3 regions of the Arthrobacter sp. NicSoilC5 genome follow, and region 2 is predicted to be linked to each of the others. Evidence: predicted binding sites of a transcription regulator. Region 2 holds the regulator's gene; each other region holds the start of a gene.
The links. The regulator HrcA, encoded in region 2, represses chaperone genes, less so after heat shock. The targets are predictions, from matches to a motif close to TTNGCACTCGNNNNNNNCGAGTGCNAA.

Region 1 (9,707 bases), 1.6 Mb from region 2:
GAACCATCAGCCGCTGCAGTAATCGTCACCGGTCCATCCTGCCAGAAGCGGCCGACAGCGGCCCGGTGAAGATGTGGGAAAACGTTTACCGAAAATTCTTGACGGGGGTGCCGGATGCGCGAAACAATCACAGCATCACATGAGAAAGCGGTTTCTCTCATCCTTGGACTACGCCGGGCGACCGTGCTGGGCCGCGCCGGAGAAGCCAACCCGGAAGGAACATCAATGACGATTCCAGTCGTAAGCCGCCGCAGTTTCCAGCTTGGCGCTGCCGCCCTTGCCCTGTCCATCCTGGCCACAGGCTGCGGAGCCCCGGGCGGATCGGGCGACAACGGCCAGGTAACCCTGCGGTTCGCATGGTGGGGCAACGAGTACCTCAACGGACAGACAGACAAGGTCATCGCCGCGTTTGAGGCGTCCCATCCAAACATCAAGGTCAAGGCCGAGCCCGGCGAATGGTCCAGCTACTGGGACAAGCTGGCCACAAAGACCGCCGCCAACGATGCGCCCGACGTCATTCAGATGGACCAGAAGTACATCGCCGAATACGGCGGCCGCGGCGCCCTCATGGACTTGTCCAAGCAGGACGGCATCGACACGTCGAAACTGGACAAGGAAGCCCTCGCGTCCGGCCAGTACAGCGGCGCACAGTATGGCCTGAGCACAGGCCAGAATGCCTACGTCATCATGGCCAACACCAAGGTATTTGAAGCGGCCGGCATACCCGTCCCGGATGACAAGACGTGGACGTGGAAAGAATTCATGGACACCGCCGCGGAGCTCAGCGCCGCGAGTGACGGGAAGACCTATGGTGCCGCCTACGGCAGCAACGAGGCCGACCTGATCATCTGGCTGCGCCAGCACGGGGAAAACCTCTACTCCGCTGACGGCAAGCTCGGCTTTGAGGCCGGCACGGCCGCCTCCTTCTGGGAACGGCTCAAGGAACAACGCGATTCCAGGGCCAGCCCGCCGGCGAACGTGGCGACGGAAGACGGCGGGGCCAGCCTTGAGCAAAGCCTCTTCGGCACCAACCGGGTGGGTATGGCCTGGTGGTGGACCAACCAACTTGGATCGCTTGAGGCCACCACCGGCAGCAACATCAAAATGCTGCGCGCTCCGAGCGTCGACGGCGCGGCGGCCAGTAACGGCATGTACTACAAGCCGACGATGTTCTGGTCCGCCTCATCCCGTTCAAAGCATCCCAAGGAAGCCGCGGAGTTTATCAACTACCTCACCAACCGCCCGGAGGCCGGGGCCATCCTGATGACGGACAGGGGGGTACCCACCAACAGCGACATCGTTTCCGGCATCACGTCCTCGCTCAAGCCGGCAGACACCACCGTGGTGGGGTTCCTGAAGGACATTGCGCCGGATATCAAGGACGCGCCCCCGGTTCCTCCTGTGGGTGCGGGAAGCGTCCAGAATGTCATCAAGCGCTACACGGATGAAGTGCTGTATGACCGGCAGACCCCCCAGGCTGCCGCCGAAGCCTTCAAGAAGGAAGTCCAGGGGATGCTGGATTCGGCCAGGAAGTAGAGCCCGGCAGCGGGACAAAAAAGTGCGGCCCCCTCGGAAGAGGGGGCCGCACTTTCGTAATTGGCGGGGCAGGTCCCGGCCGGGAGGCTTAGAAGCCGCCCATGCCGCCCATGCCGCCCATGTCGTCGCCACCGGCGGGGGCAGAAACCTTCTCCGGCTTGTCAGCCACCACTGCTTCGGTGGTGAGGAACAGGCCGGCGATCGAGGCAGCGTTCTGCAGGGCAGAGCGGGTCACCTTTACGGGGTCGTTGACGCCGGCAGCCAGCAGGTCGACGTACTCGCCGGTTGCTGCGTTCAGGCCGTGGCCTGCGGGCAGGCCGCGGACCTTGTCGACAACTACGCCAGGCTCCATGCCGGCGTTGAAGGCGATCTGCTTCAGCGGAGCGTCGATGGCAACGCGGACGATGTTGGCGCCCGTTGCTTCGTCGCCGGAGAGCTGAAGGTTGGCAAATGCCTTGGCACCGGCCTGGATCAGGGCCACGCCGCCACCGGCGACGATGCCTTCTTCAACTGCAGCCTTGGCGTTGCGCACGGCGTCTTCAATGCGGTGCTTGCGCTCCTTGAGCTCAACCTCGGTTGCAGCTCCGGCCTTGATAACTGCAACGCCGCCGGCCAGCTTGGCCAGGCGCTCCTGCAGCTTCTCGCGGTCGTAGTCGGAGTCGGAGTTCTCGATCTCGGCGCGGATCTGGGACACGCGGCCGGCGATCTGGTCGGCGTCGCCGGCACCTTCGACGATGGTGGTCTCGTCCTTGGTGACAACAACCTTGCGGGCCTGGCCCAGGAGCTCCAGGCCGGCAGTCTCCAGCTTGAGGCCAACTTCCTCGGAGATGACCTGGCCGCCGGTGAGGACGGCGATGTCGGCGAGCTGGGCCTTGCGGCGGTCACCGAAGCCGGGAGCCTTGACGGCGACGGACTTGAAGGTGCCGCGGATCTTGTTCACGATCAGGGTGGCCAGGGCCTCGCCCTCGATGTCCTCGGCAATGATCAGCAGCGGCTTGTTGGACTGCATGACCTTTTCCAGGACAGCAACCAGTTCCTTGACGTTGGAGATCTTGGAGTTGACGATCAGGATGTACGGATCCTCGAGGACCGTTTCCTGGCGCTCAGCGTCGGTGACGAAGTAGGCGGAGATGTAACCCTTGTCGAAGCGCATGCCTTCGGTGAGTTCCAGCTCCAGGCCGAAGGTGTTGGACTCCTCGACCGTGATGACGCCTTCCTTGCCAACCTTGTCCAGGGCTTCGGCGATAAGGGCACCAATCTCGTCGTCACCGGCGGAGATGGAGGCGGTAGCCGCGATCTCTTCCTTGGTTTCGATTTCCTTGGCGGAGTTCAGCAGCTCGGCGGTGACGGCCTCAACAGCCTTTTCGATACCGCGCTTGAGGGACAGCGGGTCGGCGCCGGCGGCAACGTTGCGCAGGCCTTCCTTGACCAGGGCCTGGGCCAGGACGGTTGCCGTGGTGGTGCCGTCACCGGCAACGTCGTCGGTCTTCTTGGCAACTTCCTTGACCAGCTCTGCGCCGATCTTCTCGTAGGGATCGTCCAGCTCGATCTCCTTGGCGATGGAAACACCATCGTTGGTGATCGTGGGGGCGCCCCACTTCTTTTCGAGGACGACGTTGCGTCCACGCGGGCCGAGGGTGACCTTAACGGCGTCGGCGAGGGTGTTCAGGCCACGCTCAAGGCCGCGGCGTGCCTCTTCATCAAATGCAATGATCTTGGCCATAACGGCAGTAGTCCTTTCGGGACAGTCGTTAAGAATGAACCTTCGCTGCAGTGCCCGCGACGGACGATCCTTTGCCGGCGGCCTCTGTATGCCTCCGGGCGGGGATCTCACTGAAGTGAGGTGTTTCTTTCGCTCCTCGACCGGTGCCGTGCGCCGCCGGCCGGAACCAGGCATTGCTTTAGCAGTCGGTGCGTCAGAGTGCTAAGTCAATAATTAGCACTCCCCAGGTGAGAGTGCAAGCGAAAAGACGCGTGACACCCCGCAGGACGGGGCCGCTTCGCCCAGGGCGATCAGCCGGAGTGGCCCGCTGTCTCCCGGCCGGACAGCGAGGGGTTGTTGTCGGGTCCGAAGGTGTACACGGAGAAGAGGGCCGTGGTGATATCGCCCTTGGCATCGAAGGCCACCGGGCCCGATTCGCCGTCGTAGTTGATGTCCGGGCCGGCAGCAAGGCCGCCCAGGCACTCCTTGTAGCTCAGGCATGGGGCGGCTGGCACTCCGGCGCCGGGGCCGGCTGCCCCTCCGGAGACGGCAATCAGGTTGCCGGCAATGGAGCGTCCGGCGTCATCCTGGGCACGTGCTGCGGCGAGGGCCGCCAGCGTGACGGCGTCGTAGGTTTCGGCAGCGTAGGAGACGTCCTTGAGGGCAGGGTCCACCGCCAGCAGTTTTGCCTGGAAGGCAGCGGTGGGCAACTGTCCGGGGACGACGGCGCGTGTGCCCTCGAGGGTCCCGGAGCCGAGCCTGGAGCCGTACCGGGCAAACGCGCCGTCGCTGAGGATGATCCGTGAACCGGTGAGGCCGGCGCTGTCCAGCCCGGCCAGGGCGTCCTGCGCGCCCTCGCGGGCAATCAGGACGACGGCGTCAGGCTTGGCCTTTGCAGTGGAGCGCGCGGTTTCGGCGGCGGCACCGTCCTTGAAGCCGGCCCCGGGCAGGACCGTGAGTCCGGACTTTGTCGCAGCGTCTGTGACGGCAGCGGAGAGGTCCTTGCCGTAGGAGCCTTCCTGGTACAGCACAGTGATGGTGGCCGCCCCGGAGTCCTTGGCGAGTTTTGCCAGCACGGGGCCCTGGGCGACGTCGGCTGCGGCGGTGCGGAAATAGTAGCCTCCGCTGGCGAGCCCTGACAGGCCTGCGGCGGTGTTGGCCGGCGAGATGACCGGTATGCGCGCGTGGGACAGAACGTCCACCGCGGCGGCCGCATGGCTGGAATCGGTGGGTCCGATCACCACATCCGCTTTGGCGGCGGCGAGGTCCTTCGCCTGCTTTCCCGTGTCCTGGTCCGGGTGCACCGGGAGGAGCTCCACCGGCCGGCCTTTGTGTCCGCCGGCGGCGTTGATGTCCTGGACGGCGAGCTTGGCGGCAGCCAGCTGGGGAGCGTTAAGGAAGGCATTGTCACCGGCATTGTCCAGGATCATCCCTACCCGCAGCACGCCGTCGCCGGAGGCCTCCGCCGTTTCCACCCTGGCGTTGCCGCCGGTACCGGCGCATGCTGTCATCGAAAGAACTGCTGCCGCGGACAGGGCGAGGGCCGCCCGGACGCGGCCATCTCGCCGCAGAGCAGGCATCACTGGGCCGGCCGGACGTTTTCCGCCTGCGGACCCTTTTCACCCTCGCCCACATCGAGCTGCACCCGCTGCCCCTCGGCCAGGGCACGGTACCCCTCCCCCTGGATTGCGGACCAGTGGACAAAAATGTCATCACCGGAGCCGTCAACGGTGATGAAGCCGTAGCCCTTTTCAGCGTTGAACCATTTCACGGTTCCCAGTGCCATGATGAACAACTCTTTCCGTTTGGGGGCCAGGTGGAGACCGGACCGGCGTTACTGGACGGCGTGCGGCTACCGGTAACCCGGGCCCAGGACCACAACGAGCGGCGACTGGAATTCGGTACTGTCCACCACGGTGGGGATGTTCAGCAGACCGGCAAGCGCCTGGGCGCTGGCCAGGTGCTGGGGACCTGCGTAGAAAATCACGGAGGACTTTTGCGGGGCTCCGGACCAGTTACCAACCTGGCCGAGCCGCCAACCGTCACCCTGGACGGTTGCGCCTACCCGGCTGGCCAGCCCCGCCGTGCCGGCGGCGTTGTAGACGGCAACGGCCTGGGTCCTGTCGACGACGGCCTGCTGGCTGGCAGGGGCCGTGGACTCCGGAGCGGGGCCGGCGTCCTGGGTTGGCTCGGAAGAAGCGGAGGGCACCGTGGAAGCCACGGGCGCGGAAGCGGAAGGCGTGGCCGAAGGGGCTGTGCCGGTGCCGGCCAGCGGAGCTGACTCCACGCTGGCCGAGGCCTGGCTGGCGGTGGTGTTGAAGCCAAGTTTGGGAAGGATAAGGAAGGACACCAACCCTATGGCCAGGGCCGCCACTCCCATCGCCAGGATGGGCCACAGCCGCACGCGGGACGGGGCCGAGGCCGTCCGGTGGACACCTTGTCGCGACGCAGCCTCCGGGACTTTGTCGAATTCATCGCGGGCGTATCTGGTCATGGTGGAAGGACATCCTTGTTGATTGCGGCTGTTGTCCCGGCCTGGGGCGTCTTAAGCGTCGGATCCCAGGCGCCGGGCAGTACGTGCACGGTGGCGCGACGTACGTAGTCTACGCAATCTCTTGACCAGCATGGGATCGTGGGCCAGCGCATCCTCGCGGTCGATCAATGCGTTCAGGAGCTGGTAGTAATGGGTGGCGGAGAGGTCAAACAGGTCACGGATGGCCTGCTCCTTGGCTCCCGCGTACTTCCACCACTGCCGTTCCAGCGCCAGCATCTGTTGTTCACGCTCGGACAGGGAGGACTCACGAAGGGTGAAATCCGCCAGGAGGGAGTTCCCTGGATCCTGCTCCGGCAGGTGTTCCCGGGCCGGTTCCGCCACGGCGCACTCCTTCGCTGGTAAGGGTCAATGTCTTACCCCTATGCTAGCCGCCGAATAACAAGGGTGTCATTTACGCCCGCCCGGCTGGATGTTCCCGGCCGGCCCTGCTCCGTCCCTGCAACAATGGAACGATGGTTAAATCGGACGCCCTCTTCGAGCTGCAGCAGGACCCTGCGGACGCCGCCGGCTTCGCCGATCTGGCGCAGCTGCCACTGGCAGAGCTGATGGCTCCGGACTGGGCCGCGGCGCTGCAGGGCGTCGAAGCCCAGCTCCGGAAGGTCCTGGCGTTCCTCGCAGACGAAGAGGCGGCCGGGCACCAGCTCCTGCCGCCGCCGTCGAACGTCCTGCGCGCCTTCCGCCAGCCCTTCGCGGACGTGAAGGTCCTCATCGTGGGGCAGGACCCCTACCCCACGCCGGGACACGCCGTCGGCCTGTCGTTTTCGGTTGACCCGCACGTCCGACCCCTCCCCCGCAGCCTGGTCAACATTTACCGGGAGCTGGAGTCGGACCTGGGCATTCCCCCGCGCGTCCATGGGGATTTGTCCGCGTGGACGGAGCAGGGGGTGCTGCTCCTGAACCGGGTGCTCACCGTCCGGGCCGGCGCGGCGGGCTCCCACCGGGGCAAGGGCTGGGAGGAAATTACGACGGCGGCAGTCACCGCACTGGCCGCCCGCAAGTCCCCGGACGGGTCAGGGATGCCGCTGGTGGCGGTGTTGTGGGGCAAGGAGGCTGAGGGCGTCCGGCCGCTCCTGGGCGGGGCTCCTGCGGTCACCAGCCCGCACCCCAGTCCGCTGTCCGCTTCCCGCGGGTTCTTTGGTTCCAGGCCGTTCAGCCGCGTAAACCAGCTGCTCCGGGAACAGGGTGCGCGGGACGTAACTTGGGAACTCCCGCCGCTGCCCTAGCTAGGCTTGCCTTATGAGCACTGTCCCCGCCGCCACCAGCGCAACCAAGAAGAGCCGTCCGCAGGTCAACCTCACCGTGCTGCGGAAGGAACAGCTCTCCCCGCACATGGTCCGGATCGTGGCCGGCGGAGAGGGCTTCGGTGATTTCGTCAACAACGGGTTCGTTGACCGTTACGTGAAGATCGTCTTTCCACAGCCCGGCGTGGAGTACCCCTCCCCGCTGGATCTCTGGACGGTGCGGGAAACCATGCCGCGTGAGCAGTGGCCGTTCACCCGCACCTATACGCTGCGCTGGGTGGATCCCGGGGCCCGGGAGCTGGCCATCGACTTCGTGGTCCACGGCGATGAAGGGTTCGCCGGTCCGTGGGCGGCCAACGCCCAGCCGGGTGAGCCGTTGATCTTTACCGGCCCCGGCGGCGCGTACAACCCCAACCCCGAGGCCGACTGGTACCTCTTTGCCGGTGACGAGGCGGCCCTGCCCGCCATCGCCGCCTGCATCGAGTCACTGCCGGCAGGGGCAACCGGGCTGGCCTTCCTGGAGGTCGGATCCGGGGCGGACATCCAGCCCATTGCCGCCCCGGCAGGACTGCACATCACCTGGCTGCCCCGCAACGGCGCTCCGGCGGGTTCCAGCGACCTGCTGGTGAACGCAGTGGCGGACGCGGAATGGCCCGATGGCACGGTGGATGTCTTTGCGCACGGCGAACGCGGCTACATGAAAGCCCTGCGCGAGGTCCTGTTCAAGCAGCGCGGACTGGAGCGCCGGCAGGTGTCCCTCTCCGGGTACTGGGCGCAGGGCCGGGTAGAGGACGACTTCCAGGCCGAGAAGAAGCTTCCGGTCGGCCAAATTTAGCCTGGACAGGCGGCCGTGGCTTAGCGGCGGCGGGCCCGGCGCCGCTCGTTGCTTGCCAGGCTGCGGGTCAGTGGACGGGCCAGCACATCGCCCAGCACAATCCCGCCCGCCGTGCCCAGCACAATGGCGCCGGCACTGAGCATCCCGCCGGCACCGGCCAGGACTTCAGACTCCTCAACGGTGAGCACATACATGGACCGGAAAATCGTGAGGCCCGGCAGCAGGATGAGTGCCGCGGGGACTGCCACCACCAGCTGCGGTGCGCCCATGCGCAGGGCTACCACCCGTGCCAGCAGGCCAATGACGACGGCGGCCATGGCAGGTGCAAACCGGTCCCCGATGCCCAGCTGGCCGCAGCCGAGCAGCACCAGGTAGCCGGCCACGCCCACGGCTGCCGTGGGCAGCAGGAGCTTCCACGTGGTCTGTTCCGTGATGCCGATGGCCATCACAGCGGCGGCCACGAAGAGGATCAGGACCCACAGATCGTAGGCAGGCGGGAAGGTCTGGGTGACGTCGATGCGCTGCAGCCCCGTCAGCTCCCCCACGACGAAGGCAACGGCGATTCCCGCCACGATGGCGCCGAAGGTCAGCAGGGTGGACAGGAACCGGCCCGCCGCGGTCACGGGGAAGCCGTTGATGGCGTCCTGCACGGAGGACACCAGGCGCCCGGTGGGCAGGAGGAGCAGGATGCCGCCCACCACCACGATGGAGGGCGACGTCGTGAGCCCAAGCTGCCAGAGCAGCAGCGCCAGCATGGTGACCACGAAAGAGCAGCTCGCGGTGATGAAGAAGTCGGGAACCCGCCAGCGTCCCAGCTGCCGGGCCAGCAGGCTGATGCCGATATTGGCCACGAACGCGATCACCGACGACACCGGGCCGCCGCCCAGCACCCCCACGAACACCGCGGCGAAAATGCCGAACGCTACGGTGACCATCCACCGCGGGTAGGGCTTGGGGCTGGTGATGGCCTCGTTGAGCCTGCGGATTGCTTCGTCACGGCCCACACCCCCGGCCACGATGTCGGTGACCAGCTGGTGCACCTTGGCCAGCCCGGCGTAGTTGTTGGTCCAGGACCGCACCACGCGCAGCAGGGCGATGGGGGTCTGGTCCTTGGGCGCGTAGTTGATGCCCACGGACTGGTTGGTGATGTCCACTTCGATGTTCTTCAGCCCCAGGGCCGCCGTGACCGCGATGATGCTGGTTTCGACTTCCAGGGCGCCCGCGCCGTAGCGGAACATGGTCTCAGCCAGGTGCAGGGCGAAGTCCAGGGTTTTGCGCGCGGACGTATCCACGCCGCCGACCTGGATGGTGGGGTTGGCGTACGGGCTGCCCGCCAGCCGGTCCACGATGCTCAGCGGAGCCGTGGGAGGATTCTCGCCCTGCACCAGGCGGCGCAGCATCCTCTTGGCGGCGGCGTCCTGCCGAAGCTGTGCAGGGGTCAGTGGTTCAGTCTTGGGCAGGCCATCAGTCTTCGGCCTGGACCCTGGCCGTTCGGGCCGGTTGGTCATGCCCGTTTCCTCCCTGTGCGCGGTTGATGGACTCTCAGGATGCGCGCTTCAGCGGCAGTTTACCCAGCAGTGTGCGGGCGGCAGCGGCAGCGGACCTGGCCAGCCGGTTGGCGTGGAAGACGGCGGGGCGGACCGGGAGGACGAAGTCCCCCACCAGCTGGACCACTTCCCCGCCGAATCCCTTCTTGAATTCGTAGCCGCCGTGGCCTTCCTCGTCCTGCCCGGAGATGCCGAACGTGCCGTAGAAGTTGTACCGCGGGTAGCCCTTCTCCAGGGCGTGCAGCATCATTCCCCAGTAAAGGGAGGTTGCGCCGTTGAAGTAGATGTAGTC
Region 2 (9,508 bases):
CTGCGGGCAAATGGCAATGTCGCCCAGCATGCCCTGGGGTGTGGGCCGGTCAGGGGTCCCTGGAGTCAGCTCGTCCATGGGAACCGAGAGCACGTCCGTGGCTCCCGGTTCGTCCATCAGCTCGATGTGCAGCTTCTCCATGGCCGGTTCATCCACCAGGAGGATGGAGAGTTCGGCCTGCGGATGGATGTAGAGCTGCTCAAAAATGTACCGCGACAGGGCCACGAGCCCGGACTCATCCACCTGGACGCCGGACTCGTTGTTCACCTCGATGCTCACGCGTGTTCCCCCCGTTTTTCGCGGCTTGCTGAATGTTTGACGCGGTTCCGCTGGGCTTCATCCCAGATGCTGTAGGCGTTGACGATGTCGCCAACAAGCCTGTGCCGCACAACGTCGGCGGCATCCAGGACAGAGAAGTTGACGCCCTCGATGCCCTGCAGGATTTCTTCGACGATCCGCAGCCCGGAACGCGTTCCGAAGGGCAGGTCCACCTGGGTGACGTCTCCGGTGACCACCATCCTGGATCCGAAACCGAGCCGGGTGAGGAACATCTTCATCTGTTCCGGCGTGGTGTTCTGGGCCTCGTCAAGGATGATGAAGGCGTCGTTGAGGGTGCGGCCGCGCATGTAGGCAAGGGGCGCCACCTCGATAGTGCCGGCCGCCATGAGCCGCGGGATGGATTCCGGGTCCATCATGTCGTGCAGGGCGTCGTAGAGCGGGCGCAGGTAGGGATCGATCTTGTCGCTGAGCGTGCCGGGCAGGAACCCGAGCCGCTCCCCCGCCTCCACCGCAGGGCGCGTCAGGATGATCCGGCTGACCTCTTTCTGCTGCAGTGCCTGGACGGCTTTCGCCATGGCGAGATAGGTCTTGCCGGTGCCGGCCGGGCCGATTCCGAAGATGACCGTGTTGGCATCGATGGCGTCAACGTAGTTCTTTTGGTTCAGCGTCTTGGGCCTGATGGTCCTGCCGCGGCTGGAGAGGATGTCGTGGGTGAGCACATCCACGGGATTCTGGAGTGACTGGGTGCGCAGGAGGGCAACCAGCTGCTGCAGCACCGCGGGCGTGATGACTGTGCCCCGGGCCACCAGGCCACGGACTTCCTGGAGGAGCCGCATGATGCGGGGAACGTCACTGACGGGGCCGCTGATGGACAGTTCGTTGCCGCGGGCATGGAAGTTGACGTCCGGGAACTGCTCTTCGATGAACCGCAGCGCCTCGTCATGGCTGCCGAGCGACTGAACCATTTGGTCGGAGTTCTCAAAGAGGACTACTTCGGTCCGGATGCCAGGCAGGGAGTGCGGGAATTCCCCCGGACTGCCGTCGCCCGTGTTGATCCGGCGCTTACCATTTGCTGATTCAGTCATGGTGCTGGCCCGCAGGCCCGTGGTCCCCTCGAAGATCGACATCATTTGTTTGCTTCGGCTGATGCCGGCGCCCCTTGCACGGTGCTCCTTGCCCAGCGATCCCTTTATCTTACGCCAGCACCCGCCCTGACCGGGCACTGGAACGCAGACCAGGCGGGTCACCCGGCTGCGCGTGGCACCGGCCCTTCAGCCAGGGAAGTGGACCCGCAAACGGGTAAGAATGCAGCGTTAGGTATCAACTTCATATCGGCCTCATATCGTTCCCGTTGCAGTTGCGGCCGGGGAGGCCAAAGAGCGGCTGGAGGCACCCTCCCCTGTGTAATGCTGGAAATCCAGCGTCTGCTGGAACGCCAGGCCGCCAGGGGGATCGGCCCGCCACGCCAGGAAAGGACTAGGCAGGACAGTGCCGGAAACCTCTGTGCCCGAACGGGCAGGACGACCGATGGGCCGAGTGCGCCCTGCCGTCCTCGCAGGAATCCTGGTGCTCGTTCCCGCCCTTGCAGCCTGCACCGCCGAGAACGGACCAACGCCCTCCGTCACCTCCGCCTCAGTCCCGGCCACGGGCGGCACCATGCCGGACGCACCGGCCACCAGCGCTCCGCTGGAAACCACCCAGTCCTCCAATAAGGCCCCGGTGTACTGGATTGGCCGCAGCGGCGGGAACATCTTCCTCTACCGTGAGTTCCGGGACGTTCCGGAACAGGAGAACCCGGTGACGCGGGCACTCCGCGCCATGATGTCGGAGAAGCCGCTGGACCCCGACTTCTTTACGCCCTGGCAGAACCCGGACAAACTTGCCACCTCCATCTCGGGCAAGGACATCATCACGGTCGACGTCTCGGCCGACGCCTTCAACAGCAACCTCGACGCCGACATGGCCGCCCGCGCCATCCAACAGCTGATCTACACGGCGACCGCCGCCGCTGCCAGTTCGGGCCTGATCGACACAGGGCAGCAGGTCCGGGTGCGGATCCTCGTGGACGGCCACACGGACTATGTCGCGTTCGGAAAAGTCCAGCTGGGCGCACTGATGACCCGGGCAGCCGGGCTGGTGGCGCCGGTGTGGATCATTGATCCGCAGGAAAGCACCGAGGTACCTGCCGGCAGCGTAAAGATCACCGGCCGCAGCACGTCGCCGGGAGCAAAGCTCCGCTGGCAGATCCTGCAGTCCGGGGACGGCGGCAGCAAGGCCCCGTTCCTGACCGGGGAAACCACGGCCGGCGCCGGGCAGGGGCAGGCGGGCGTCTTTGCGCTGGCACTGACCTTGCCGGCCGGCGACTATGAGCTCCGGGTGGCGCAGGCAGGGTCCGGCGGGGAGCCGGACCGCAACGAGGACACCAGGTCCTTCAAGGTCAGGTAGCCGTCCACCGGCCGAGGATGTCGCTTGCAAGCACGACGGCGGCAGGCCCAGCCGTGGAGGACCGCAGGACGTGGTGCCCCAACAGGGCGGTCACAGCGCCTTTGTCGCAGAGTTTCGTTACTTCCCGCGGGCTGATTCCGCCTTCCGGGCCGACGATCAGCAGGACTTCCCGGATTCCGTCGTGCCCACTCCCCTGCCACGCTTCCAGGACGGTCCGTAGCGGACGCACGGCATCTTCGTGGAGGATGACGGCCAGGTCTGCACCCTCCACGGCGGCGGAAAGCCCGGCAGTATCGACGGCGGCCCGGACCTCGGGGATCCAGGCGCGCCGCGCCTGCTTGGCGGCGGCGGCCACGGTGGACTCCCACTTGGCGTGGGCGCGGGCGGCCCTGTCACCTTTCCAGCGCACGATGGACCGCTCCGACTGCCAGGGTATGACGGCATCGATGCCCAGCTCGGTGGCCGTTTCAATGGCCAGTTCGTCGCGGTCGCCCTTGGCCAGGGCCTGAACCAGCACCAGACGGACGTCCGGCCTGTCTTCCATTGCCAGTGCGCCGCACTCCACTTCAAGTCCCGTGGGCGCGGCGGAGGCGACCTTGCCGCTCATGCGCGCGCCGGCGCCGTCGACAATGTCCACGGCCTCGCCCGGAGACAGGCGTTTGACGGTGACTGCATGCCGGGCCTCCGCCCCTTCGAGGACAAAGAGCTGGCCGGGCACCATGCCCGCCAGTGAACCGGCGGAGGTGAAGAAGACGGGGTTGCTCACCGCTACAGGTTACCGAGCCGGTCCCGGAGCTTGGCGAACATGCCGCCGCTGGCGGCGAGCTTGCCCTCGGTGATCTGTTCGCCGCGGAGCTTGGCGAGCTGCCGGAGGAGGTCCTCCTGTGCCGGGTCGAGCTTGGCCGGAGTGTCCACCTGGAGGTGGACCTTCAGGTCCCCGCGGCCGTATCCCCGCAGGTGCGTGACACCCAGGCCACGCAGGGTGATGATCTCGCCGGACTGTGTTCCGGGCTTGACGTCGATGTCCTGGGTACCGTCGAACGTTTCCAGGCTGACGTCCGTGCCCAGTGCAGCCGCCGTCATGGGGATGTGCAGGGTGGCGTGGAGGTCATCGCCTTCCCGCACGTAGGTGGCGTCATTGTTGACGCGGATTTCCACGTACAGGTCACCGGTCGGTCCGCCTGCAGGTCCGGCTTCGCCCTGCCCGGCGAGCTGGATCCGGGTTCCGGTGGCCACACCGGCGGGAACCTTGATGGTCAGCGACCGCCGGCTGCGGATACGGCCCTGGCCGCTGCACTCGTTGCAGGGATCCTTGATGACCGTGCCGAAACCTTCGCAGGTGCCGCAGGGGGCGGCCGTCATGACCTGGCCCAGGATGGAACGCACGGCCCGCTGGACCTGGCCGCTGCCGCCGCAGATGTCGCAGCGCTCGGGGTGGGTGCCGGGCCGGCAGCAGGATCCGTCACAGGTGGGGCAGACCACGGCAGTATCCACTTCGAGCTTCTTGTTCACGCCGAACACGGCGTCGCGGAGGTCGATCCGGACGCTGATGAGGGCGTCCTGGCCGCGGCGGACGCGGGAAGCCGGGCCGGAGGTGCCACCGGCGCCGAAGAAGGTGTCGAAGATGTCCTGGAAAGCAAAGCCCTGGCCCGCGTAACCGGCACCGCCGAAGCCGTTGTCCGTGCCGTTCTCGTTGCCTGTGGTGTCGTAGATCCTCCGCTTTTGGGGGTCGGAAAGGACCTCGTAGGCGTGAGTTACTGCCTTGAAGCGTTCTGAAGCGTCCGCACCGGGGTTTACATCCGGGTGAAGGGTGCGGGCCAGTTTGCGGTAGGCCTTTTTGATCTCTTCGCCCGTAGCTTCGGGTGAGACTCCAAGGACGTCATAGTGGCTGCTCAAAGTTCGTATCTCTTCCTTGTTGTACTGCGTTCAGTTTGGGCGGCCCCGCTCTGTGTTCCGGTCCGGAAAAGGCTCCGGCGGCGAAGAGTCAGGGCCCCAAAATCCTGGAAAGGTAGCGGGCCACAGCCCTGACGGCGGCCATGGTGGTGGGATAGTCCATCCTGGTTGGGCCGAGGATCCCTACCTTCGCGGCGCTGTCCGGGCCGTAGCCGGTGGCCACGACGGAGGCTTCGGCAAGGCCGTCATAAGGGTTTTCCCTTCCGATACTGACGGCGACTCCGCGGTGGTCCTGGGCCATTTCGCTCAACAGCCGCAGCATCACCACCTGTTCCTCCAGTGCCTCGAGCACGGGGCCGATGCTGAGGGGGAAGTCCACGTTGGACCTGGCCAGGTTCGCTGTCCCGGCCATGACCATCCGGTCCTCCCTGGTGTTTTGCGCCAGCCCCTCGAGGCCAAGTGCCAGGGCGTGCGCGGCCTGGCACTGGCCGTGCGCGGTGCCGGCCACGACGGCGGGGAGCGCCTTGGCCAGCTGGCTGAGCGGAGTTCCGGCGAGTGCGGCAAGGAAGCGGGTACGGAGCGCGGCCAGGGCGTCGTCGCCAAGGTCCTGGCCGACGTCGATGACCCGCTGCTCCACCTTGCCGCTGTTGGCAATCAGCACCACCAGCACCTTACGGGGGGCCAGGAGCACGAACTCGATGTGGCGCACCAGTGCCTTGCTGAGGTGCGGATACTGGACCACAGCCACCTGGTTGGTCAGCTGCGACAGCAGCCGGACGGTGCGGTCCAGGACGTCGTCGAGGTCGTCTGCGCCTTCCAGGAGGGACTGGATGGCCCGGCGCTCCGCTGCCGACAGGGGCTTGACGGCCGAGATCTGGTCGACAAAGAGCCGGTAGCCCTTGTCCGTGGGAATCCGGCCTGCACTGGTGTGCGGGGCCGTGATCAATCCCTCGTCTTCAAGGGCCGCCATGTCATTGCGGATGGTTGCACTCGAAACGCCAAGATGATGCCGTTCGACCAATGCCTTTGACCCGACCGGTTCGCGGGAGTGGACGTAGTCCTCCACGATGGCCCGCAGCACTTCCAGTTTGCGTGGCTCGCTCACTCTCCACCTCCATCCATGGTCCGGGGCGCATGCCCCGCCAGGCGCCACCACTGTTAGCACTCGACATGCCTAAGTGCTAACAGTCTATTATGCCTCGGCCCGTTGTTAGCATTGGTACCGCTCCGGGCGAAATTCCGGTGCGGAGGACCTAGCGCTAGGCGGATTGAATCCATGGATTACCAAAACTGGGGGCCCCGCGGCATTTCCGCCCCGGCCAAGGCGGAATTGCCCGAGGTGCCGGTGGAGCGGGGCATGGTGCTCGAGGATGTCCAGTCGGGCTGGGTAGGCGCCGTCACCCGGGTGGAAAAGTCCGGCGGCATGCACGTCGTGGCGCTGGAGGACCGCCGAGGGAAGTCCCGGTCCTTCAAGCTCGGCTTCGGTTTCCTCCTTGAGGGCCGCCCCATCCGGCTGATGCCTCCCGCCGCCCGGCCGGCAGCCTCCGGCCCCGCCGCCGGCAGGACAGCCTCAGGCTCCGTCCGGGTCGCCGGCCAGCGGGCCCAGGTCGCCAAGGCAAGCCGAATCTGGGTGGAAGGCAAGCACGACGCCGAACTGGTGGAAAAGGTCTGGGGAGACGACCTTCGGGTGGAAGGCATCGTCGTCGAACCCCTGCACGGCATTGACGACCTCACCGCTGCAGTTGCCGCCTTCAAACCGGGGCCGGGCCGTCGCCTCGGCGTGCTCGTTGACCACCTCGTCCCTGACTCCAAAGAGTCCCGGATAGCCGACGCCGTCATGGCATCCCCCGGCGCGGCCGGAAATGTCCTGATCGTGGGCCATCCCTATGTGGACGTCTGGCAGGCAATCCGGCCCGCGGTCCTCGGGATCGACAAATGGCCTGCCGTGCCGCGCGGACAGGATTGGAAGACCGGAATCCTGAAGGCCTTTGGCTGGCCGCACGCCACCAAGGAGGACATCGGGCTGGGGTGGCAGAAACTGCTGGGCGCGGTCCGTACCTATGCGGACCTGGAAGCGTCGCTGCTGGGGCGGGTTGAGGAAGTCATCGACTTCCTCACCGTCCCCTGAAGGCCGGGCCCCGGCCCGGGAGCCAGTATTCTTGGTAGTGCAGCGCCTTTTCCGAAGGCCGCTGCACACCGCGCCCGTACATGAAGTCAGCACCACTTGCACCTCCGAAGGAACAGACTGTGGCAGAAAACGCACGTGATCACAGGGACGGCCAGGGCCGTTCCGAGTACCATGGCGTCCCCGCAAATGCGCTGCCGCTCACGGCCAGCGAAGACCGCCAATGGGCCACGCTCGCGCATTTCGGCGGGATACTGGGGTGCGTCCCCTCGCTGCTGATCTACCTGATCTTCCGTGACCGCGGCCCGTTCACCGCGCAGGAATCCAAAGAAGCGCTGAACTTCAGCCTGCCGCCCACCATCGCCGCCGTGCTGGCCAACATCCTGGTGTTCATCCCTTATGTGGGAAACATCTTCGCGGTCATCGCCACCCTGATCTGGGTGGCGCTCACCTGCTTCTCCGTGGCAGCAGGGATCCACGTCAACAAGGGCCAGCCGCACCGCTACCAGTACAACCTGCGCTGGATTAAGTAGCCGCGCCTCCCCGCGGGGCCACCGGCCCCGCGGTACGGGCCCGACGGACGTGGGTACAGTCAGTCGGGCAGGATACGGCGGACTACCGCGTCCGCCAGGAGCCTGCCCTTGAGCGTGAGGACCAGGCGGCCCTGGAAGGCAGCGGCAGGTTCCACCAGGCCGTCCGCAATCAGGCCGGCTATTTGGTGCCGTCCGGCTGCGCTTAGAGTGGAGACTTCAAGCCCTGACTGCAGGCGCGCCTCCAGCATCACCCGCTCCAGGTTCCTGGTGTCGGCATCCAGGGTCTCCCTGCCCGCCGCAGGCGACAGGCCCTGGGACAGGCGGTTCGCGTAAGCGGACGGGTGCTTCACGTTCCACCAACGCACCCCGCCCACGTGGGAGTGCGCGCCGGGGCCGATGCCCCACCAGTCGTCGCCACGCCAGTAGGCCAGGTTGTGGCGGCACGCGTGCTCCGGGCTCCGCGCCCAGTTGCTGACCTCATACCAGCCGAGCCCGGCTTCGGTGATGAGCTGGTCGGCGAGTTCGTACTTGTCGGCGTGGTCGTCGTCGTCAATTCCCGGCACCTCGCCGCGGCGCATCTGCGCGGCCAGCTTGGTCCCGTCCTCGACAATCAGGGCGTAGGCGCTGATGTGGTCCGGCTGGTAGGAGAGGGCAGTCTCCAGGGAGTGGCGCCAGTCCGCCAGCGACTCCCCCGGCGTGCCGTAAATCAGGTCCAGGCTGACATCCAGCCCGGCCTCCCGCGCCCACTGCACCACCTGCGGAACGCGGCTGGGCGTGTGGGTGCGGTCCAGGACCTTGAGCACATGCGGAACGGCGGACTGCATGCCGAAGGAAATCCTGGTGAAGCCCGCCTCCTTGAGGACGGCGAGGGATTCGGGGGTGACCGAATCGGGGTTGGCTTCGGTGGTGACCTCGGCTCCGTCCTCGATGCCCCACTGGTCAATGGCAGCGCGAAGGATCAGGGCGAGGTCATCTGCCGGCAGCAGGGTGGGCGTGCCGCCGCCGAAAAAGACAGTGCCGAGCTTCCGCTCCGGCAGCCCCGACCGTGCCATCACGGTGCCGGCCAGGGACACTTCCGACACGGCGGTTTGGGCGTAGGCATCCTGTGACGCGCCGCCGCCCAGTTCCGTGGCGGTGTAGGTGTTGAAATCGCAGTACCCGCAGCGCACGGCGCAGAACGGGATGTGGACGTACAGGCCAAAGGCCCGGGCCGCCGCACCGTCTGCTGCCTGCGCAGGCAGCAGACCGTCCGACGGCGCCGGGTCGCCGAGGGGAAGAACGCTGGGCATCAGCGGGTCCCCTGCTGCGCAGTGGTCACTTCTTCTTGGCCTTGTCCTTTGATTCGTCGGTGGTGAGGGCCGCAATGAACGCTTCCTGCGGCACCTCCACCGTTCCCACCATCTTCATGCGCTTCTTGCCTTCTTTTTGCTTTTCCAGCAGCTTGCGCTTTCGTGAGATGTCACCGCCGTAGCACTTGGCCAGCACGTCCTTGCGGATGGCCCGGATGCTTTCGCGGGCGATGATCCTGGATCCGATGGCCGCCTGGATGGGCACCTCGAACTGTTGCCGCGGGATGAGTTCGCGGAGCTTTCCGGTCATCATCACGCCGTAGGCGTAGGCCTTGTCCCGGTGGGTGATGGCGCTGAAGGCGTCCACTTGCTCGCCCTGGAGCATGATGTCCACCTTCACCAGGTCGGCAACCTGCTCGCCGTCGGCCTTCCAGTCCAGAGAGCCGTAGCCACGGGTCTTTGACTTCAGGATGTCGAAGAAGTCGAAGACGATTTCGGCCAGCGGCAGCCGGTAGCGGATTTCCACCCGGTCCTCGGAGAGGTAGTCCATGCCGCCCATCACGCCGCGGCGGGACTGGCACAGTTCCATGATGGCGCCGACGAATTCGTTGGGCGCCAGGATGGTGGCCGAAACCATGGGTTCGCGGACCTCGGCGATTTTGCCCGTGGGGTACTCGCTGGGGTTGGTCACGCGGACCACCTTCTTATCCTCCAGGGTCACCTCGTATTCCACGTTGGGTGCCGTGGAGATGAGGTCCAGGTTGTATTCGCGTTCCAGGCGTTCGCGGGTGATCTCAAGGTGCAGCAGGCCCAGGAAACCCACACGGAAGCCGAAGCCCAGCGCAGCGGAGGTCTCCGGTTCGTACACCAGTGCGGCGTCGTTGAGCATGAGCTTTTCGAGGGCGTCGCGCAGCACCGGGTAGTCGGCGCCGTCCAGGGGGTAG
Region 3 (9,707 bases), 790 kb from region 2:
CTGGATGAGCCACGGCGACTCCGTGCACGAAGCCCCTGCAGGCTTCGATGTCCTCGCCACGACGGCAGGCGCCGAAGTAGCAGCCTTCGCCAACGAGGAAAAGGGCCTCTTCGGCGTGCAGTGGCACCCTGAGGTCAAGCATTCCGCCTACGGCCAGCAGGTGCTCGAGAACTTCCTGTTCAAGGGCGCAAAGCTGGAGCCCAACTGGACCACGGGCAACATCCTGGAAGAACAGGTGGAGCGCATCCGCCAGCAGGTAGGGGATGCCCGCGTTATCTGCGGCCTCTCCGGCGGCGTCGATTCGGCCGTGGCCGCAGCCCTGGTCCAGCGCGCCGTGGGCGACCAGCTCACCTGCGTGTTCGTGGACCACGGACTGCTGCGTGAAGGCGAAGCGGAACAGGTTGAACGCGACTTCGTGGCCGCAACCGGCGTGAAGCTGTACGTGGCCAACGAACAGGAACGCTTCCTCTCGGCCCTGGCCGGTGTCAGCGATCCCGAAACCAAGCGCAAGATCATCGGCCGGGAATTCATCCGCGCCTTCGAAGAAGCCGAACTGGCCATCATCGCCGAGGCCGCAGCCCACGGCGAGAAGATCAAGTTCCTGGTCCAGGGCACCCTGTACCCGGACGTCGTCGAATCCGGCGGCGGCGAAGGTGCAGCCAACATCAAGAGCCACCACAACGTGGGCGGCCTCCCCGAGGACCTGCAGTTCGAGCTCGTTGAGCCGCTGCGCGCCCTGTTCAAGGACGAGGTCCGTGCCGTCGGCGCCCAGCTCGGCCTGCCGCAGGAAATCGTCGGCCGCCAGCCCTTCCCGGGCCCCGGCCTGGGCATCCGGATCGTCGGCGAGGTCACCAAGGAGCGGCTGGACCTGCTGCGCAGGGCGGACGCCATCGCGCGTGCCGAGCTGACCGCGGCCGGGCTGGACAACGAGGTATGGCAGATGCCCGTGGTCCTGCTCGCAGACGTCCGCAGCGTCGGCGTCATGGGCGACGGCCGCACCTACGGCCACCCCATCGTGCTCCGTCCGGTCTCCTCGGAAGACGCCATGACTGCCGACTGGTCGCGCCTGCCGTACGACCTGCTGGCACGGATCTCCAGCCGGATCACCAACGAGGTGGACGGCGTCAACCGGGTGGTGCTGGACGTCACCAGCAAGCCGCCGGGAACCATCGAGTGGGAATAGCATCCTAGTGGCCGGCCTCCGTCAGCGGGGGCCGGCCACTGCTTTTTCCCAGCGAATTCCTCCGCAATTTCCGGTGCCCCAGTGTTGCGGTCGCTCAAGTCCGGCGCCGGAGCGGCTACTCTCGAATCTATGCCGGTATGGTCCAGGGCGTCACGTGCAAACGCAGAAAAGAAGGCAGAAGTGTCAGTTGGTCAAGGCCACCCGGAAGGCTCGGAAGAGCTTCGTAAATGGCTGTCCGGGCTCAAACCCGTCACCGGCGCGGACACAATGCTCCGCTTCACCAAGACGCCGGAAGGTTCCATCGACCTCACCTCGGCCCACCCCTCGGGCCTTGCCCAGCTCATGGCCGGGCGCCGCACACGCCTGTCCACCCTGATCCGTGACCGCCAGCAGTATGTGGTGGCCGCGAGGGCGTCACGCAACATCCGGTCAAAGATCTTCGAACTCGCTAACGACCGCGGCATCGACGCCGGATACCTGTCGGCGGGCACCGTGGTGTGGACATCCGCCGTCGGGGGCAAACCCCAGCGCGTGTCAGCCCCGGTCATGCTGACCGCCATCTCCCTGACGGTGCGCCCCGGGGAGGATGACTTCGAACTGCAGCTGACCGAACAGGCGCAGATCAACCCCGCCCTGGTTCGGCACCTGAAAAACATCCACGGGATCGTGTTCGACGTCAACGCCGTGACCCGCCTGGCCTACAGCACCGCGCGGTTCGACCCCCAGCCCGTCCTGGACCGGCTGGCCACCCTGATCCGGCCCATCCACGGCGCTGAAACCCAGCACAACCTGCTGGTCTCCACCTTTGCGGACCTCTCCGGCAACCTCGACGACCCCTGGATCAACGATTCCCACCCCATCGTCTCTGCGCTGGCCACCGCCGCCGGAGGCGAAGTGGTGGACGTCGAGGAACCGGACCCGTCCCGCTTCCCGCACCTGGACAACAGGCACCCCAAGGACGAGCTGCTGCTGCTGGATGCCGACACGGACCAGCAGTACGTGGTTGATGCTGCCCGCGCCGGGGACTCCCTGGTGGTCAGCAGCCCGCCCGGGACCGGCCAGACCCAGACGGCCATCAACACCATCGGCGCCCTGGTGGATGCCGGCAAGACCGTGCTGGTGGTGGGCGATCGCCGCGCCAGCCTGAACGAGGTTTCCGGGCACCTGGAGTCGTTGGGCCTGGAGTCCATCCTCTTCCAACTGACCGGGAACGTCACCGCCCAACAGCTGAAAGGCCAGCTGGTCCGGGCGATCGTCCGCAATGAAAAGTCCCTGGAACCCCAGCTGGGGAACCTGCACGCCACCCTGACCGAACACCGGCACGCCCTCATGGACCACGTGGCATCGCTCCACAACGTCCGCGAGAGGTGGGGCTGCTCGCCGTACCAGGCCATGCAGTCACTCGCTGAGCTCACCTCGATCCATCCTGCCCCGGCCACCACCGTCCGGCTCAAGCGCAGCGTCCTGGACAGCATCCGGGACCGTGAGGAGCTGGCGGGCAGGCTGCGGCGCGCCGCGGAACTGGGCAGCTTCAGCAAGGCGGCCACCACCAGCCCCTGGCACGGCGCCCGGCTGCTGACCCGGAAGGAAACCGAGGAAGCCCAGGACCTGGTCCGCTCGGTGGCCAAGAGCCTCCCCGTCCTGCGCGACCGCATGGACGCCGTTGCCGAGCACGCCGAGATCCGCCTGGGCGAGTCCTTCGCGGAGTGGGGAGAGCAGCTGGAACTGCTGGTTGCCGTCCGCGGCAGCCTGGACAAGTTCACTCCGGACATCTTCGACCGGCCCGTGACAGACCTGATTTCCGCCACGGCGCCGTCCGCGTGGCGGCGGGAGCGCGGCATCGAGCTGACCGCCATGCAGCGCTCCAGGCTGCGCAGGGTGGCCAAGGAATACGTGCGCCCGGGCGTCCACATCGCGGACCTGCACTCGTCCCTGGTGCTGGTCCAGGAACAGCGTGCCCTCTGGGCTGGCTACGCCACCACGCAGCGCCATCCCGCTGTTCCCTCCGGCCTGGCCGAAATGAACGCCATGTACCGGTCACTGGACCAGGAGCTGGCACAGCTGGGCGAGGCGCTGCAGCACACCGAAGATGGCGGGGCTTTGGCCACGGTGCCCTACGCGCAGCTGATGGACCGGCTGGACCGCCTGGTGGCGGACACCGATACGCTCAAGACGCTGCCCGAACGCACACTCCTCATTGAGAACATGCGCGAACATGGCCTGGGTGAACTCCTGGCCGATCTCGCAGAACGGGAAGTTCCGGAAGGATCCGTCGCCGCGGAGCTGGAGCTGGCGTGGTGGCAGTCCGCGCTTGAGGCAATGATCAGCGGCGACGACTACCTGGCGATGTCCGACGGCGACGCCCTGCGCCAGCTGGAAGCGGAGTACCGGCTGGCCGACAATGCCCACATTGCCAGCGGCGCCGCCCGTCTGCGGTGGGACCTCGCGGAACGGTGGCGGACAGCCATCGCTGCCCAGCCGCGCCAGGCAGACCTGCTCCGCAGCCTGCTCAAGGACGGCCGGGTGTCCCTGCCTTCCCTCACCGCCCAGGCACCTGAGCTGATCGGCACACTCGTCCCGGTCTGGTCCGTCAGCCCGTACCTGATGACGGGCCTGCTCCCGGCAGAACAGCACTTCGACGCCGTCGTGATCCTCGACGCGGAGGCCACCTCCCTGCAGGCCGTCCTGCCGTCGATTGCCCGGGCACGGCAGGTGATCGCCTTCGGCGACCCGCGCATTGCCACGCCCCGGACGTTCACGGTTGGGGTGGAGCGGCTTGCACCCGGCGAGTCTGCCCACCACCGCGTCGAGAGCGCTTTTACCGCGCTCTCCGCAGTGCTGCCGGTGTGGCGCCTCAACGTGGTGTACCGCGCAGTGGACGAGGACCTGGTCCTGCAGCTCAGTAAGAACTTTTACGACGGCGGCCTGCGCCGGCTGCCCGAGGGCCAGTCGGCCACGGGGCTGGACCGGTCCCTGCTGGTGGAATACCTGCCGGACGGCACCGGCCTTCCCAGTGCCGACCACGAAGGCGTGGAGTCCGTGGTTGCCGAGGTCAACCGCGTAGTGGAGCTGGTCTTCGAGCACGCCCGCCTGCGTCCGCGGACCTCCCTCGCCGTAGTCACCGCCAGCCTGCGCCACGCCGCGAGGATTGGCGAGTCCATCCGGCTCCAGCTGTCCAACCAGCCGGGCCTGGCCGGATTCTTCGGCGCCGGCCCGGAGTCCTTCCGCGTGGTGGACCTGGAACGTGCCCAGGGCCTGGTCCGCGACCATGTCATTTTCTCGCCGGGATTCGGGCGGACCCCGCACGGCCGTGCCCTCCACAACTTCGGGCCGCTGTCCGCTGAAGGCGGCCGGGAGAAGTTTGCCCTGGCCATGACCCGGGCCCGGCGTTCCCTGCACGTACTTACGTGCTTCCGGCCCGAGGACCTGGACCACACCCGGCTTACCCACGGGGCGGTGGACCTGTACGCGCTGCTGGACCGGGAAATTTCCGGCAACACGGATCTTGGCACCCCCGCGTCCCGCGCCGCCGCCAGCGAACAGGCGCTGGGCGCGGACCCGTTGGTGGCGGATCTCGGTGACCGGCTGCGTGCCCGGGGCGCCAGGGTCTGGCACCAATACGACGGGGCAATCGATGTAGTGGCAGCCGCCGACCCCCTGAATACCATGGGCCAGGAGGACTCCGACATCCCGCGGCCGGTGGCCATCGAGTCCGACGGCACTGCGCAGTACCGCACCATGAGCGTGCGGGAACGCAGCAGGCTGCGTCCCCAACTGCTGGAACGCCTTGGCTGGCGGTACATGCCGCTGTGGACCATCGAAGTGTTCACGGACCCGTCGTCCTGCGCAGACCGCATTGCCGGCTATCTGGGCCTGGAAAAGATGGTGCTGCCGGGCAGGGCCCACCAGTCTGCGGGCTTCCTTGACGACGACGTTGACCAGGCGCTCAATGGAATTGACGCCGCGCCGTCCGCCGGAGTTTCCTACCTGCCCGGGGATCGCGGCGCAGGCCGGACCGGTGACAGCGGACACCAGGAAGCGGGATCCATGACCGAGGAAAAGAAACCTGCACACGGCAGGCTTGAGGAAGACGGCCGCGAGGAAGACATGCGCCAGGATGAGCTCCAGGACGGGCAGGCAGAAACAGTAACCGGCGGGGACGTTCCTGCAGGCCCGGCCGAAACGGCACCGGCGCCCCGGACAGTAACAGGCGGCACTGAAGAGATCCTCCCGAGCAAGGCCGCAGAGGATGACGCCCGCAGCTGGGGTGACCGGGAGGATGACCACGACACGTGGTTGAAGGAACAGAAGCCGCCGCACTGGGGCTGACCGGTGCAAGCTTACGGCGGGCCGACCAGGACGAAGAACAGCCGGCCATGGGTTGACGCTCCGGCCAGGCGTGATGCTTGTTCGGCGGTGGCTGCCACCACGATCAGACCGTCGGTCTCCGTGGTGCCCAGCCACTGGCCGCTCTGGCCGCCCTTGTTGGAGGTCCAGAGCACGGGGACGGCCGACGCCAGTACCTCCGACGGCCCTTGCTGGTCGAACCCGTTGGCCGATGTGAGCACAACGTTGACCAGTTGGCCGGGGGAGACCAGCTGAATCGACGAGGCATCCGCCATCCGCAGTGGAACTGCGGCTGAACCGGGCGGTGTACCTGCCAGGAGCCCGGGACCCACCAGCTGGGCATCGCTGAGGAGCTGGCCCTTGCGCATCGGTGCGGCGAGCTGTTTGCCGGTGGCGGCGGCGTCATCCCGGAGGAAGCCGTCGGCCACCATGCCAGGGGGCACCTGGACTCGGACCACGTCCGCGTCCGTCACGGCGGTCCCGGCAGGAAGATCCCGAGCTGCGGCCAGTGCGGTGGCGGTGGAGAGCGGGGCAGGAGTGAGCTGCTGGACGGCGATGGCGGCAGCTGCGCACAGCAACAGTGCAGCGGCGAGCCGGCGGTTCCGGCTCAACCAGGCGGCAACACGCGCGGGCAGGGGGCGGTTCCTTGGACTGCGGGCAGCGCCTGCGGGGCCCGAAGAATACCGGAGGGCGGCACGGCGGCGGGGAAGAAGGGGCATGCGCCCACGCTAACTCCGGGCGCACGCGCAAGGGAGCCGGGATAAGGCCTATGTGGACAAAAGCGGCCGGACGCTGGAAAGCGCCGGCCGCCGTCGTGAAGTCTGTGCCGGATTAGCTCGCGGCGGCTGCGGGCGCCGGCGCGGCGGGGGCGGCAGCAGGCGCGGCGGAAACGGAGCTGCCCTTGGAATCGCGGGAGTCCGTGCGGTAGAAGCCGGAGCCCTTGAAGACGACACCGACGCTGTTGAACTTCTTGCGCAGCGTGCCTTCGCATTCAGGGCAGGACGTCAGGCTGCTGTCCGAGAACGACTGGACGATGTCGAAGGCGTGGCCGCAATCCTTGCAGGCGTAAGCATATGTTGGCACTGGTGCTCCTCCTCTTGGGCAAACGAGAGGTCCCGTGCTGCCACCTGGTAAACCATTAGCAGTCGCAGGGCCTGAGTGCTAATTCTATCACTGTGCACGGAACGACGGTGTTCAGGCGCCGCCCGCCAGGGGCCGGTACCCGGAAGGGACCAGGACGGCCGGGACTGGACGGTCGAACTCCTCGGCCGGGATCCGTCCGGCGGGCAGCAATTCATCGTCGTAGATAACAGCGGCCAGCGGGATTTCCTTCCCGGCCGTAGCGAGGTGCCCCAGGAATTTGTCGTAGTAGCCGCCGCCCTGGCCAATCCTGTTGCCGGCCAGGTCCACGGCTGTGGCGGGAATGAAAAGCACAGCGGCGTCGCCGGCGGTTTCGGGCCCGTGCCGGTGCCCCGTGGGTTCCAGGATGGGCGCGTACCTGCTGCGCTCGAAGCCGGTGTCCGGAGTCCAGAACACCCAGCTCAACTCCCTGGCCGGTTCGCACACCGGAAGCAGGACCTGGTGGCCGCTGCGGTGCAGGGCTTTGATCAGCGGGAGGGTAGGTGGTTCCTGACCCACGCCAAGGTATACGCATGCTATCCCGGGACGGCCTTCCGTCACCGATCCAGCCCAGGCGTCCCCATGGGTGGCCAGGGCCTGGCCGGCAGCTTCCAGTTGCGCCGGCGTCAGGCCTGCCCGCCGCTGCCGGTGGATAGCCCGGATCCCGTCCTTGACGGCGTTTGTCTCCTGCAGCATGTTGTCCTCCCTGAAGTCCGGTGTTCCGCGCCTTGAGGCCGCGTGCCGGCCTTCGGTGCCGGGGGTTACTGAAATACTTGACGCTGACGTTAGATTAGTCCGGTGAACACCAGTAATCCCAGAGTCCGCAAAGCCGTCATTCCCGCAGCGGGCCTGGGCACCAGGTTCCTGCCAGCCACCAAGGCCATGCCCAAGGAAATGCTTCCCGTCGTGGACAAGCCTGCCATCCAGTATGTGGTGGAGGAAGCCGTCCATGTGGGCCTCAACGACATCCTGATGATTACCGGCCGCAACAAGCGGGCCCTCGAAGACCACTTCGACAGGGTGCCGTCCCTCGAATCGACCCTTGAGGACAAGGGCGATACGGAAAAGCTTGCGTCCATCCAGGCCGCCAGCCAGCTGGGTGACATCCACTACGTCCGGCAGGGCGATCCCCATGGCTTGGGCCATGCCGTGCTCCGGGCGAAGCAGCATGTTGGCGATGAAGCCTTCGCCGTGCTGCTGGGCGACGACCTCATCGATGCCCGCGACGAACTCCTCAGCACCATGATCGACGTGCAGGCGAAAACCGGAGGGTCCGTCGTCGCCCTCATTGAGGTGGAACCCTCCCAGATCAGCGCCTACGGCTGCGCCGACGTCCAGGCCATCGACGGCGAGGACTATGTCCGCGTCAACCGGCTCGTCGAGAAGCCCTCGCCCGAGGAAGCACCGTCCAACCTGGCGCTGATCGGGCGGTATGTCCTGCACCCCGCCGTGTTCGAAGTCCTCGAGCACACGGAGCCGGGCCGCGGAGGCGAAATCCAGCTGACGGATGCCCTGCAGGAACTCGCCTCCGGTGACGGCGAGGGACATGGCGTGTATGGCGTGGTGTTCCGGGGCCGCCGTTACGATACCGGCGACAAGCTCAGCTACCTCAAGGCCTGCGTCCAGCTGGCCATCGACAGCGATGACCTGGGGCCCGGCCTGCGGGAATGGCTGCCGGGCTTCACCGCCGGCCTCTCCCGGTAGCGCCGTGCGCACAGGTCCCATCTGGCCGGCCACCCTCGAGTGCGGCGACCTGGTCCTGCGGCCCATCCGGTACCGGGACAAGAAAGAGTGGACAGAAGTCCGGTCACGGAACAGTGAGTGGCTGGCACCGTGGGAAGCCTCCAACCCGGACCCGTCCGGCGGACTTCCCGACTACCGGCACATGGTCCGCTCGCTCAACCTGCAGGCTGCACAGGCTACCGCCCTGCCCTTCGTCATCACGGAGTGGAGGCCGGGCCTGAGGAATCCGGCCATCGTGGGCCAACTGACGGTGTCTTCCATCGTCTGGGGTTCGGCCATGATGGCAACGTTGGGGTACTGGGTGGACCAATCCCGGGCGGGACGGGGGATAGCCCCCACCTCCGTGGCGCTGGTAACGGACCACTGTTTCCGTACGCTTGGCCTGCACCGGATGGAAATCAACATCCGGCCCGAGAACGGACCCAGCCTGCGGGTGGTGGAAAAGCTGGGGTTCCGGGACGAGGGGTACCGTCCCCGTTTCCTGCATATCAACGGCAAATGGGCGGACCACCGTTCGTTCGCCCTCACCTCCGAAGAGGTCCCGGAAGGCCTCCTGGGTCCGTGGCTGGCGTCGCGCCGGTCATAAATCCAACGGTTTGCCAGTGGGGGCACGACACACCGCAGCTAATGCGGCCTGAGCAGGCATGATGCTCATACGGTTTTGAGTGTGGACTTCCCCCTTAGCAGCTCAGTGATCCTTGTGGTTGCCGTCGCGCTCTGGATTGTATGGGTTGCCCCTTACGTCCTCCGGAACCGCAGGCATCAGTTCCAGCCCGCCGGCGAGTTCCTGGCAGACGCCCCCGCCGATGAAAGGCCGGATCCGCATGCCGGCCTGGTCCTGAACGTCGCCGCCCAGCAGGAGAAAGCCATGGAACCCAGGAAGAGTGCCGCATCCCTTGCCGGCACTGCAAGCACCCCACCTGCGGCGCCGTTCCGCATCCGCTACGGCCGCACTGGCGTGGCCCTTGTGGGACTCCTTTCCCTGGTGACTGCATTCATCTCAGGTGTGCTGCTTCCCTTCGGCATCGGCTCGCCCGCTCTGCCGCTCACCTGCACCCTGCTGACGGTTGCATCCGTGGCATTGCTGCGCTGGCTCGCCATCCGTGACCGCAAGGCGAAGGTGGACGCCGCCTTTCGCTCCGCGATGAGCGCCCCGGCGCGCCGTCCGGAAGACGCCGTCGCCCTGCCTGCGAAGCCCGAAACCGCCCCCGTGCTGCCGGAAAGCCGGCTTTTCGACGCCGAGGCGGGGGAGCCGAAGGTCAAACCGCTCACCGCCATGGAGCTTCGCGAAGCCGCCCTCGCCGTTGCCGTGGCT

Region 1: groL (chaperonin GroEL) is a predicted target of HrcA. The motif match lies at 3,438-3,464, and genes of this name have one in related genera.
Region 3: LDO22_RS07340 (FmdB family zinc ribbon protein) is a predicted target of HrcA. The motif match lies at 6,669-6,695, and genes of this name have one in related genera.

What each region holds. Positions count from the first base shown of each region.
Region 1 is NZ_AP024660.1:3,834,675-3,844,381, reverse strand. Features, by position in the region: gene LDO22_RS17985 (ribonuclease HI family protein) at 1-29, opposite strand, end outside; gene LDO22_RS17980 (extracellular solute-binding protein) at 226-1,536, shown strand; gene groL (chaperonin GroEL) at 1,625-3,259, opposite strand; gene LDO22_RS17970 (ABC transporter substrate-binding protein) at 3,550-4,749, opposite strand; gene LDO22_RS17965 (cold-shock protein) at 4,818-5,024, opposite strand; gene LDO22_RS17960 (LytR C-terminal domain-containing protein) at 5,091-5,732, opposite strand; gene LDO22_RS17955 (DUF3263 domain-containing protein) at 5,784-6,113, opposite strand; gene LDO22_RS17950 (uracil-DNA glycosylase) at 6,245-7,015, shown strand; gene LDO22_RS17945 (siderophore-interacting protein) at 7,029-7,868, shown strand; gene LDO22_RS17940 (threonine/serine exporter family protein) at 7,889-9,376, opposite strand; gene LDO22_RS17935 (peptidoglycan bridge formation glycyltransferase FemA/FemB family protein) at 9,411-9,707, opposite strand, start outside.
Region 2 is NZ_AP024660.1:782,215-791,722, forward strand. Features, by position in the region: gene ybeY (rRNA maturation RNase YbeY) at 1-279, opposite strand, end outside; gene LDO22_RS03585 (PhoH family protein) at 276-1,364, opposite strand; gene LDO22_RS03590 (GerMN domain-containing protein) at 1,807-2,724, shown strand; gene LDO22_RS03595 (16S rRNA (uracil(1498)-N(3))-methyltransferase) at 2,717-3,490, opposite strand; gene dnaJ (molecular chaperone DnaJ) at 3,493-4,620, opposite strand; gene hrcA (heat-inducible transcriptional repressor HrcA) at 4,709-5,722, opposite strand; gene LDO22_RS03610 (DUF3097 domain-containing protein) at 5,894-6,745, shown strand; gene LDO22_RS03615 (DUF4870 domain-containing protein) at 6,865-7,275, shown strand; gene hemW (radical SAM family heme chaperone HemW) at 7,335-8,564, opposite strand; gene lepA (translation elongation factor 4) at 8,590-9,508, opposite strand, start outside.
Region 3 is NZ_AP024660.1:1,574,833-1,584,539, reverse strand. Features, by position in the region: gene guaA (glutamine-hydrolyzing GMP synthase) at 1-1,183, shown strand, start outside; gene LDO22_RS07350 (DUF4011 domain-containing protein) at 1,313-5,512, shown strand; gene LDO22_RS07345 (RcpC/CpaB family pilus assembly protein) at 5,524-6,249, opposite strand; gene LDO22_RS07340 (FmdB family zinc ribbon protein) at 6,362-6,613, opposite strand; gene LDO22_RS07335 (5-formyltetrahydrofolate cyclo-ligase) at 6,725-7,345, opposite strand; gene galU (UTP--glucose-1-phosphate uridylyltransferase GalU) at 7,448-8,353, shown strand; gene LDO22_RS07325 (GNAT family protein) at 8,358-8,978, shown strand; gene LDO22_RS07320 (hypothetical protein) at 9,084-9,707, shown strand, end outside.